2 regions of the Shinella sp. GW835-FHT14H05 genome follow, and region 2 is predicted to be linked to the other one. Evidence: predicted binding sites of a transcription regulator. Region 2 holds the regulator's gene; the other holds the start of a gene.
The links. Region 2 encodes PhoB, which activates phosphate uptake and scavenging genes when phosphate is short. Its sites were predicted from a motif close to TGTCATNNANCTGTCAT; they were not measured.

Region 1: a site for PhoB is predicted at 1,722-1,738, ahead of AC1Q6Z_RS06720 (UDP-2,3-diacylglucosamine diphosphatase). Genes of this name have one in related genera too.

What each region holds. Positions count from the first base shown of each region.
Region 1 is NZ_JBXAFY010000001.1:1,367,119-1,371,806, reverse strand. Features, by position in the region: gene AC1Q6Z_RS06725 (MFS transporter) at 1-685, opposite strand, end outside; gene AC1Q6Z_RS06720 (UDP-2,3-diacylglucosamine diphosphatase) at 807-1,643, opposite strand; gene AC1Q6Z_RS06715 (NADP-dependent malic enzyme) at 1,879-4,191, shown strand; gene AC1Q6Z_RS06710 (winged helix-turn-helix transcriptional regulator) at 4,209-4,571, opposite strand; gene AC1Q6Z_RS06705 (glutathione S-transferase family protein) at 4,682-4,688, shown strand, end outside.
Region 2 is NZ_JBXAFY010000004.1:78,162-82,849, reverse strand. Features, by position in the region: gene pstB (phosphate ABC transporter ATP-binding protein PstB) at 1-484, shown strand, start outside; gene phoU (phosphate signaling complex protein PhoU) at 536-1,264, shown strand; gene phoB (phosphate regulon transcriptional regulator PhoB) at 1,279-1,962, shown strand; gene AC1Q6Z_RS14945 (GcrA family cell cycle regulator) at 2,097-2,636, opposite strand; gene AC1Q6Z_RS14940 (aspartate aminotransferase family protein) at 3,061-4,251, shown strand; gene argF (ornithine carbamoyltransferase) at 4,329-4,688, shown strand, end outside.

The DNA.
Region 1 (4,688 bases), on a different contig from region 2:
TGACGAGGGAGACGCCAATCAGCATGAGCTGCACATCCCTTTGGCGCAGCGTGCTCGTTCGCGGCACTTCGGCAATCGCAGTGATGGGCGAAGGCCGGCGTGGCTTGCCGATCCTGGGGGCGATCACTGCGCCGAGCACCGTCAGCACGAAGGCGGCCGCCATCGCCGGCAGCACCATGGCGCCGCCATAGAGCCCGGCAAGCCAGCCGCCGATCATCGTCGCGACGATGAACGCGAGCGAGCCCCAGAGCCGCATCTTGCCATAATCGAAATTCCAGCGCCGTACGCCGGACAGCATGATCGCCTCGGTGATCGGCACATAGGGTGAATAGACAGCACCTTGCAGCGTGTAGAGCAGCAGCACCGGCCAGAAGGAGCCGGTTGCAAAGAGCGCGATCGCGGTTGCAAGCGAAAGCAGCGCCGACCAGATCAGCACGATCGAGCGCTCGCCGATGCGGTCCGCGATGATGCCGGCCACCGGCGCAGTAAAGACGCGCACGAACAGCGGCACGGCAAGCACGATGCCGATCTGGAAATCGCTCATCGACAGGGTTTCGAGCCAGACCGGAAAGAACGGCAGCGCAATGCCGTTGACCATCATCGGCGCACAGAAAACGAGGGCGATGCGCGCGGCGAAGAACGGCGGCGCGCCTGAGGTCACGGTAAACCCGGAAGGGGCAGTCATTGGCGGGAAACCTGCGTTGGGAGACGCTCCGGGCTCTAGCACGCCGATGTACGTACGCCAATCCGCTATTTCTACCGGACGCCATTGCCGCCGAAATCGGCGGCAATACGGGAAGGCTGCGTCAGGCGGCTTCCGCCCCGGCAGGCTCGATGGCGCCGATGTCGCGCGAGGCGAGCGCGACCGGCACGGTCGAGGTTGAAATCTTCTGCCAGGTGATCAGTTCCATCTCGCCGTCATGGTGCTCGGCGATCGCCGTGCAGCTTTCCACCCAATCGCCGCTGTTGATGTAGCGGATGCCGTCGATCTCGGTGATGACGGCATGGTGGATGTGGCCGCAGATCACGCCATCGGCATTGTTGCGCCGTGCTTCTTCGGCCACCACCTTCTGGAACTCGCCGATGAAGTTGACGGCGGATTTCACCTGCTGCTTGGCCCAGGAGGAGAACGACCAGTAGGGCAGCCCGAGCCTGCGGCGCACCGCGGCAAAGACGACGTTGATGGCGATGGCGGCGTCATAGGCCCAGTCGCCGAGATAGGCGACAACGCGGGCGTGGCGCACCACGACGTCGAACTCGTCGCCATGCAGCACGAGGTAGCGCTTGCCATCCGCACCTTCATGGATGATGCGCTGCGCCACCTCGACGCCGCCGAAATGCGTGCCGGGGAATTCGCGCAGGAATTCGTCGTGGTTGCCGGGGATGTAGATGATGCGCGTGCCCTTGCGCGCCTTGCGCAGGAACTTCTGCGTGACGTCGTTGAAGGCCTGCGGCCAGTACCAGTTGCGCTTGAGGCGCCAGCCGTCGACGATGTCGCCGACGAGCACGATCGTCTCCGCTTCATGGTGACGCAGGAAATCGATCAGGAAATCCGCCTTGGCCGCTTTCGATCCCAGATGCACATCCGAGATGAACAGCGTGCGGAAATGACGGACATTCGGGTCGGCGAGGGTCGCAGTCATGCCTTGGTCTCCGGGTGGCCGGCCGCCGCAAACATCTTCATAACGGGCGGCTTTGGCTCCGTTGAAAACCAGACTCCTGTTTCAAATTGATGACACACCTATGCATTTCCGGTCCGTAAATAGGCATTGCACAGGTCGCTGATTGCGGCTTTATGGAATGTTCCGGAAACTTCACGTAGCGGCGGTTTCATGGCAGAAAGAGCCGCAACGAAAACAGCATATGACAGGGAGCACCATGAGCACGGGCGATAAATCGAGGACGCAGGACGGACCCGCAAGCGGCGATATCGATCAGCAGGCTCTCTTCTTCCACCGCCATCCCCGCCCCGGCAAGCTCGAGATCACCCCCACCAAGCCGCTCGGCAACCAGCGCGATCTGGCGCTCGCCTATTCGCCGGGCGTCGCCGCCCCCTGTCTCGCCATCCGCGACGACCCGAGCACGGCCGCCGATTACACCGCCCGCGCCAACCTCGTTGCCGTCGTCTCGAACGGCACCGCCGTGCTCGGCCTCGGCAATATCGGCCCGCTCGCCTCCAAGCCCGTGATGGAAGGCAAGGCGGTGCTCTTCAAGAAATTCGCCGGCATCGACGTCTTCGACATCGAGATCGACGCGCCGACCGTCGACGAGATGGTCAATGTCGTTTCCGCCCTGGAGCCGACCTTCGGCGGCATCAACCTGGAAGACATCAAGGCGCCGGAATGTTTCGAGGTCGAGCGCCAGTTGCGCGAGAAGATGGACATTCCCGTTTTCCACGACGACCAGCACGGCACGGCGATCATCGTCGCGGCCGCGGTGCTGAACGGCCTGGAGCTTGCCGGCAAGTCGCTGCATGAGGCGAAGATCGTCGCCTCCGGCGCAGGTGCGGCAGCGCTCGCCTGCCTCAACCAGCTCGTCGTGCTCGGCGCGAAGGTGGAAAACATCTGGGTGCACGACATCGAGGGCCTCGTCTACAAGGGCCGCGAAGCGCTGATGGACCAGTGGAAGTCCGTCTATGCGCAGGAGACGGACAAGCGCCAGCTCTCCGAATCGATCGACGGTGCCGACGTCTTCCTCGGCCTCTCCGCCGCTGGCGTGCTGAAGCCCGAACTGCTGGCCCGCATGGCCGAGCGCCCGCTCATCATGGCGCTCGCCAACCCGACGCCGGAAATCATGCCGGAAGAGGCGCGCGCCGCGCGTCCTGACGCGATGATCTGCACCGGCCGTTCGGATTTCCCCAACCAGGTCAACAACGTCCTCTGCTTCCCGTACATCTTCCGCGGCGCGCTCGATTGCGGCGCGCGCACGATCAACGAGGAGATGAAGATGGCGGCGGTGCGCGCCATCGCGGCACTCGCCCGCGAAGAGGTTTCGGACGTCGCAGCGCGCGCCTATTCCGGCGACACGCCGAGCTTCGGCCCGAACTACCTGATCCCCTCGCCCTTCGACCAGCGCCTCATCCTGCGCATCGCGCCGGCCGTGGCGCGCGCGGCGGCGGAAACCGGCGTGGCGACGCGCCCGATCACCGATTTCGACGCCTATCTCGACCAGCTCAACCGCTTCGTCTGGCGCTCCGGCTTCATCATGAAGCCGATCTTCGCCGCAGCGAAGAACGCCGCCAAGAAGCGCGTGATCTTCGCCGAAGGCGAGGACGAGCGCGTGCTGCGCGCCGCCCAGGTGCTGCTGGAGGAGGAGATCGCCAAGCCGATCCTCATCGGCCGCCCGCACATCATCGAGACGCGCCTGAAGCGTTACGGCCTGCGCGTGCGCCCGCATGTGGATTTCGAGGTGGTGAACCCGGAAGACGATCCGCGCTTCCGAGACTATGTCGACGACTATTTCCGCATCGTCGGCCGCAAGGGCGTGATCCCGGAAGCCGCCCGCACCATCGTGCGCACGAACCAGACGGTCATCGGCGCGCTCGCCGTCAAGCGCGGCGAGGCCGATGCGCTGATCTGTGGCGTCGAAGGCCGCTATGCCCGCCACATGCGCGATGTCAGCCAGATCATCGGCAAGAAGGGCGGCGTGCTGAATTTCTCCGCGCTGAGCTTGCTGATCTCGCAGCGGGGCGCGAGCTTCTTCACGGACACCTACGTCACCTGCGAGCCGACCGCCGCGGAAGTGGCGCAGATGACGGTGATGGCCGCGCAGGAAATCCGCCGCTTCGGCATCACGCCGCGCGCCGCCCTCGTTTCGCATTCGAATTTCGGTTCACGCGATTCGGAAAGCGCCTTCAAGATGCGCAAAGCCATGGCGCTCGTGCGCGACATGGACCCGACGCTGGAAGCGGACGGCGAAATGCACGGCGATGCCGCGATCTCCGAGGCGCTGCGCCAGCGCGTCATGCCGGATTCGACGCTGACGGGCGAAGCCAACCTGCTCGTCTTCCCGAACCTCGACGCCGCCAACATTGCGCTCGGCGTGGTCAAGACGATGACGGACTCGCTGCATGTCGGCCCGATCCTGCTCGGCGCCGCGCTTCCCGCCCATATCCTGTCGCCGTCCGCCACCTCGCGCGGCGTCGTCAACATGGCGGCGCTTGCCGTGGTGGAAGCCTCCTACCCGGTCTGATCGAAAACCCTTGCGCCTTACGAAACGGCCGCCGCCTCGGCGGCCGTTTTCGTTTGCGCGGCCGGGCGCGCCGCGTCGTGCGCCTCCCACCAGTCGCCAAGCGCATCGACCAGCGGCATCAGCGTGTGGCCGGCCGGCGTGAGATCGTATTCGACGCGCAGCGGATAGCCGTCGAAGACGGTGCGCTCGACGATGCCGGCCTGTTCCAGCTTGCGCAATTCGAGGGTCAGGATGCGGTGCGAGACCGTGGGATTGTCGCGGCGCAGGTCGCTGAACCGCTTCGTGCCGTCCTTCAGATAGTAGATCAAGAGCGTCGGCCAGCGGCCGCCGAGCACCTGCATGACCTCCTCGATCGGGCAACGGGAAACGAGATCCTTCATGGCGGGCTCCGGCGTGGTGACAAAAATGTGCGTAATTTACATGGGGGCGCGGACGCCTTAGGTCCAGTGTCGCTGCGCAGCGTGGTCAACAGAAATCACGGAGAACACCATTGGAAC
Region 2 (4,688 bases):
GAAGCCGAACCCGTTCCCGAAGTCGATCTACGAGAACGTTGCCTACGGCCCGCGCATCCACGGCCTCGCCAAGGCGAAGGCCGACATGGACGCCATCGTCGAGTCGAGCCTGCAGAAGGCCGGCCTGTGGAACGAGGTGAAGGACCGTCTGCTGGAAGGCGGCACCGGCCTCTCCGGCGGTCAGCAGCAGCGCCTGTGCATCGCACGCGCCGTCGCCGTCAGCCCGGAAGTCATCCTGATGGACGAACCCTGCTCGGCGCTCGACCCGATCGCGACCGCAAAGGTCGAGGAACTGATCCACGAGCTGCGCGCCAACTTCACGATCGTCATCGTGACGCACTCGATGCAGCAGGCGGCCCGCGTTTCGCAGCGCACCGCCATGTTCCACCTCGGCAACCTCGTCGAGGAGAACGACACCGACAAGATGTTCACCAACCCGGATGACCAGCGCACGCAGGACTACATCATGGGCCGCTTCGGCTGACGCCATCGTCGCCGAACCCCCTGAAAATCCGAGCGCATTAAGGACACAACCATGTCATCGACCCATATTGTCTCGATTTATGACGAAGAACTGAAGTACCTCTCCCGCCGCATCTCCGAAATGGGTGGCACGGCCGAGCAGATGGTGGCGGATTCCGTCCGTGCGCTCGTCACCACCGATGGTGCGCTGGCGCAGAAGGTGATCTCGGAAGACGTCATCCTCGACACCGCCGAGCGCCAGATCAACGAGAAGGCGATCGTCACGATCGCCAAGCGCCAGCCGGTGGCTGCGGACCTGCGCGAAATCATGGGCGCGATCCGCATCGCGGCCGAACTGGAGCGCGTCGGCGACCTCGGCAAGAACACCGCCAAGCGCGTCATCGCCGTGCAGAGCTCGGGCATGCCCCGCAAGCTCACCCGCGGCCTGGAGCACCTCGCCGAACTGACGCTGATCCAGCTCAAGGAAGTGCTCGACGTCTACGCCACCCGCTCGGTGGAGAAGGCCAAGGCGATCCGCGAGCGCGACGACGAGATCGACGCGATCTACACCTCGCTGTTCCGCGAACTCCTCACCTACATGATGGAAGATCCGCGCAACATCACGCCCTGCACCCACCTCCTGTTCTGCGCCAAGAACATCGAGCGCATCGGCGACCATGCGACAAACATCGCGGAAACCATCTACTACATGGCGACCGGCTCGCAGCCCGAAGGCGAACGCCCGAAGGACGACACCTCGACGTCAGTGGTCACTGCCGACGTCACTGAAGCCTCCGAGTAAGGAGTTTTGCCTCCATGGTGCCCAGAATCGCCGTCGTGGAAGACGAGGAGGCGCTAAGCGTCCTCCTGCGCTACAACCTCGAAGCCGAAGGTTTCGAGGTCGATACGATCCTCTCCGGTGACGAGGCCGAAGTGCGCTTGCAGGAGCGCATGCCGGACCTCCTCATCCTCGACTGGATGCTGCCGGGCGTTTCGGGCATCGAACTGTGCCGGCGGCTGCGCCAGCGGCCGGAGACCGAACGCCTGCCGATCATCATGCTGACGGCACGCGGTGAGGAAAGCGAGCGCGTGCGCGGGCTCGCCACCGGCGCCGACGACTATGTCGTCAAGCCGTTCTCGACGCCTGAGCTCGTCGCCCGCGTGCGCGCCATGCTGCGCCGGGCCCGGCCGGAAGTCGTCTCGACGGTGCTGCGCTGCGGCGATATCGAGCTCGACCGCGAGACGCATCGGGTGCATCGCCGCACCCGCGAAGTCCGCCTCGGCCCGACGGAATTCCGACTGCTGGAATTCCTGATGACCTCGCCTGGCCGCGTCTTCTCGCGCTCGCAGCTTCTCGATGGCGTCTGGGGCCACGACATCTATGTCGACGAACGCACGGTCGACGTGCATGTCGGCCGCCTGCGCAAGGCGCTCAACTTCGCAAACATGCAGGACGTCATCCGCACGGTCCGCGGCGCAGGCTATTCGCTGGAAGCCTAAGCGACCCCTTTCCTCCCAAGGACGAAAATGGGCCCTTCGGGGCCTGTTTGCGTTTCGGAGTGTGGTCCGGCCCTGCACCACAAACGAAAACGGACCCTTTCGGGTCCGCATCGCATGTGCTGTCGTGGAAAAGATCACCGCATCCGGCGGCGCTCGGCCGAGGGCTGGTAGGCGAGGCGCTGGTGGTAGGTGCAGTAGGGCGAGTTGTCCGGGGACTCGTTGCCGCAGAAGTGGAAGTCGTCGTTCAGCGGGTCGCCGATCGGCCATTTGCAGGTGCGCTCGGTGAGCTGCGTCAGCTCGAGCCGGCGCGACATGGGCACGACCACGCTGTTGCCGTTGGACGGAACCGGAAGCTGCTCGCGCTGCGTCTCGAAATCCGTCTCGACCTCTTCCTTGGTAATGGTGTTGCCGGCCGGGCGCACGACGGAGCGGGCGGTCACGGCGCGGGCCTGGAAGGTTGTCGCGGGGCGCGGGGCTGCCGGCACCGGGCGCTTGGGACGCGACGCGCTCTGCGTGCCGCCGGCCTTGGCGCGGCCCGGAAGGTTCAGCCGGTGCACCTTGCCGATGACCGCGTTGCGGCTGACGCCGCCGAGCTGTGCCGCGATCTGGCTCGCGCTCAGGCCCTCGCTCCAGAGCTTCTTGAGTTTCTCGACCCGCTCGTCTGTCCAGTTCATCTCTCGTCTCCGCTCGACGCTCGCAATGCGGGAATCCCTCATCGCGTTCCGGACGGGTCCGGAATTTGAACGCCCTAACTCTTTTGGTGACTAGTTCCGCCGCATGCAGTCTAGTAATTGGTCTTTAACCTAGAGTTTGGGGGACTCTGTGACAAGAGTCGCAGGAATCCGGGCGAATCGATTTCCGAGTTTTCCCCAACTTGCTGGCTGGGTGTGACTCGATAGCGACACCTTCCGCGCGTGGCGTGAATCCTTACCTTGCGGGAGGTTCAGCACTATTTCGGGGTGCGATTTGTTGACATCCCGGCCTGAAATGCCGATAGTGCCGCATGCCGCCGAAAGGCGGCTTTTGATTTTTCTGGAGCCTGGAAAAGTCAAGCCGCGTTCACGTTTTTCCGCATCTCTTTTTCGGAGGATCCGCGCCATGGCCGATGCCGCGCCGCTCTATGAAACCTATATGCGTGCACCGCTCCGGTTCACGCGCGGGGAGGGCGTCTGGCTGATCGCCGAGGATGGCGAGCGATATCTCGACTTCGCCGCCGGCGTCGCCGTCAATTCGCTGGGCCACGCGCATCCGCATCTCGTCGCCGCTCTGAAGGACCAGGCCGACAAGGTCTGGCACCTGTCGAACCTCTATGAGGTTCCGGGCCAGGAAAGCCTCGGTCGGCGCCTGACGGAAGCGACCTTCGCCGACAAGGTGTTCTTCACCAATTCCGGCGCGGAAGCGCTGGAATGCGCGATCAAGACGGCGCGCCGCTATCATTTCGCCAAGGGCCATCCCGGCAAGTTCCACATCATCACCTTCGAAGGCGCCTTCCACGGCCGCACGCTCGCGACGATCGCCGCCGGCGGCCAGGAAAAGTACCTCGAAGGCTTCGGCCCCAAGGCCCCCGGCTTCCTCCAGGTTCCCTTCGGCGACATCACCGCCGTCAAGGATGCGATCACGGAGGAGACGGCGGCGATCCTGATCGAGCCGGTGCAGGGCGAGGGCGGCATCCGCCCGGTGCCGAAGGAATTCATGCAGGAGCTGCGCCAGCTCTGCGACGAATACGGCCTGCTGCTGGTGCTCGACGAGGTTCAGTCCGGCGTCGGCCGCACCGGGCGTCTGTTCGCCCATGAATGGTCGGGGGTCACGCCGGATATCATGGCGGTCGCCAAGGGCATCGGCGGCGGTTTCCCGCTCGGCGCCTGCCTTGCCACGAACGAAGCGGCCGCCGGCATGGTCGCCGGCACGCATGGCTCCACCTATGGCGGCAATCCGCTCGCCATGGCGGTCGGCAACGCGGTGCTCGATGTCGTGCTGGAAGAGGGCTTCCTCGACCATGTGCGCGACGTGGCGCTCGTTTTCCGCCAGGGCCTCGCGGCGCTGAAGGATCGCTTCCCCGAGATCATCGAGGATATCCGCGGCGAGGGCCTGATGCTCGGTATCAAGGCGAGGATTCCGACCGCCGAACTGCTCAAGGCCGTGCGTGCGGAAAAGCTGCTCGCCGTGCCGGCGGGCGATAACGTGCTGCGGCTGCTGCCGCCGCTGACGGTGACCGCCGAGGAGGCGCGCGAGGGGCTTGCGCGCATCGAGCGGGCTGCCGAAAAGCTCAGCGCCGCCAAGGCTGCCTGAGCACTGCCGCGACGCGCGTCACTCGTGACGCGCAAAGGTCGCGGCAGCATCAAAGGACCGGACAGACAGGACACATCATGGCCAAGCATTTTCTCGACCTTTCCGCCGTTTCGGAAAGCGATCTCCGCGTCATCATGGACGATGCGCACACGCGCAAGGCCGCCAGCAAGGCCGGCACGGAGGCAAAGCCGCTCGCCGGCAAGATGCTCGCCATGATCTTCGAGAAGCCCTCCACCCGAACCCGCGTCTCCTTCGACGTCGGCATGCGCCAGCTCGGCGGCGAGACGCTGTTCCTGTCGGGTACGGAAATGCAGCTCGGCCGCGCCGAGACGATCGGCGATACCGCCAAGGTGCTCTCGCGCTATGTCGATGCCATCATGATCCGCACGACCGACCATGCCCGCCTGCTGGAGCTTGCCGAACACGCCACCGTGCCG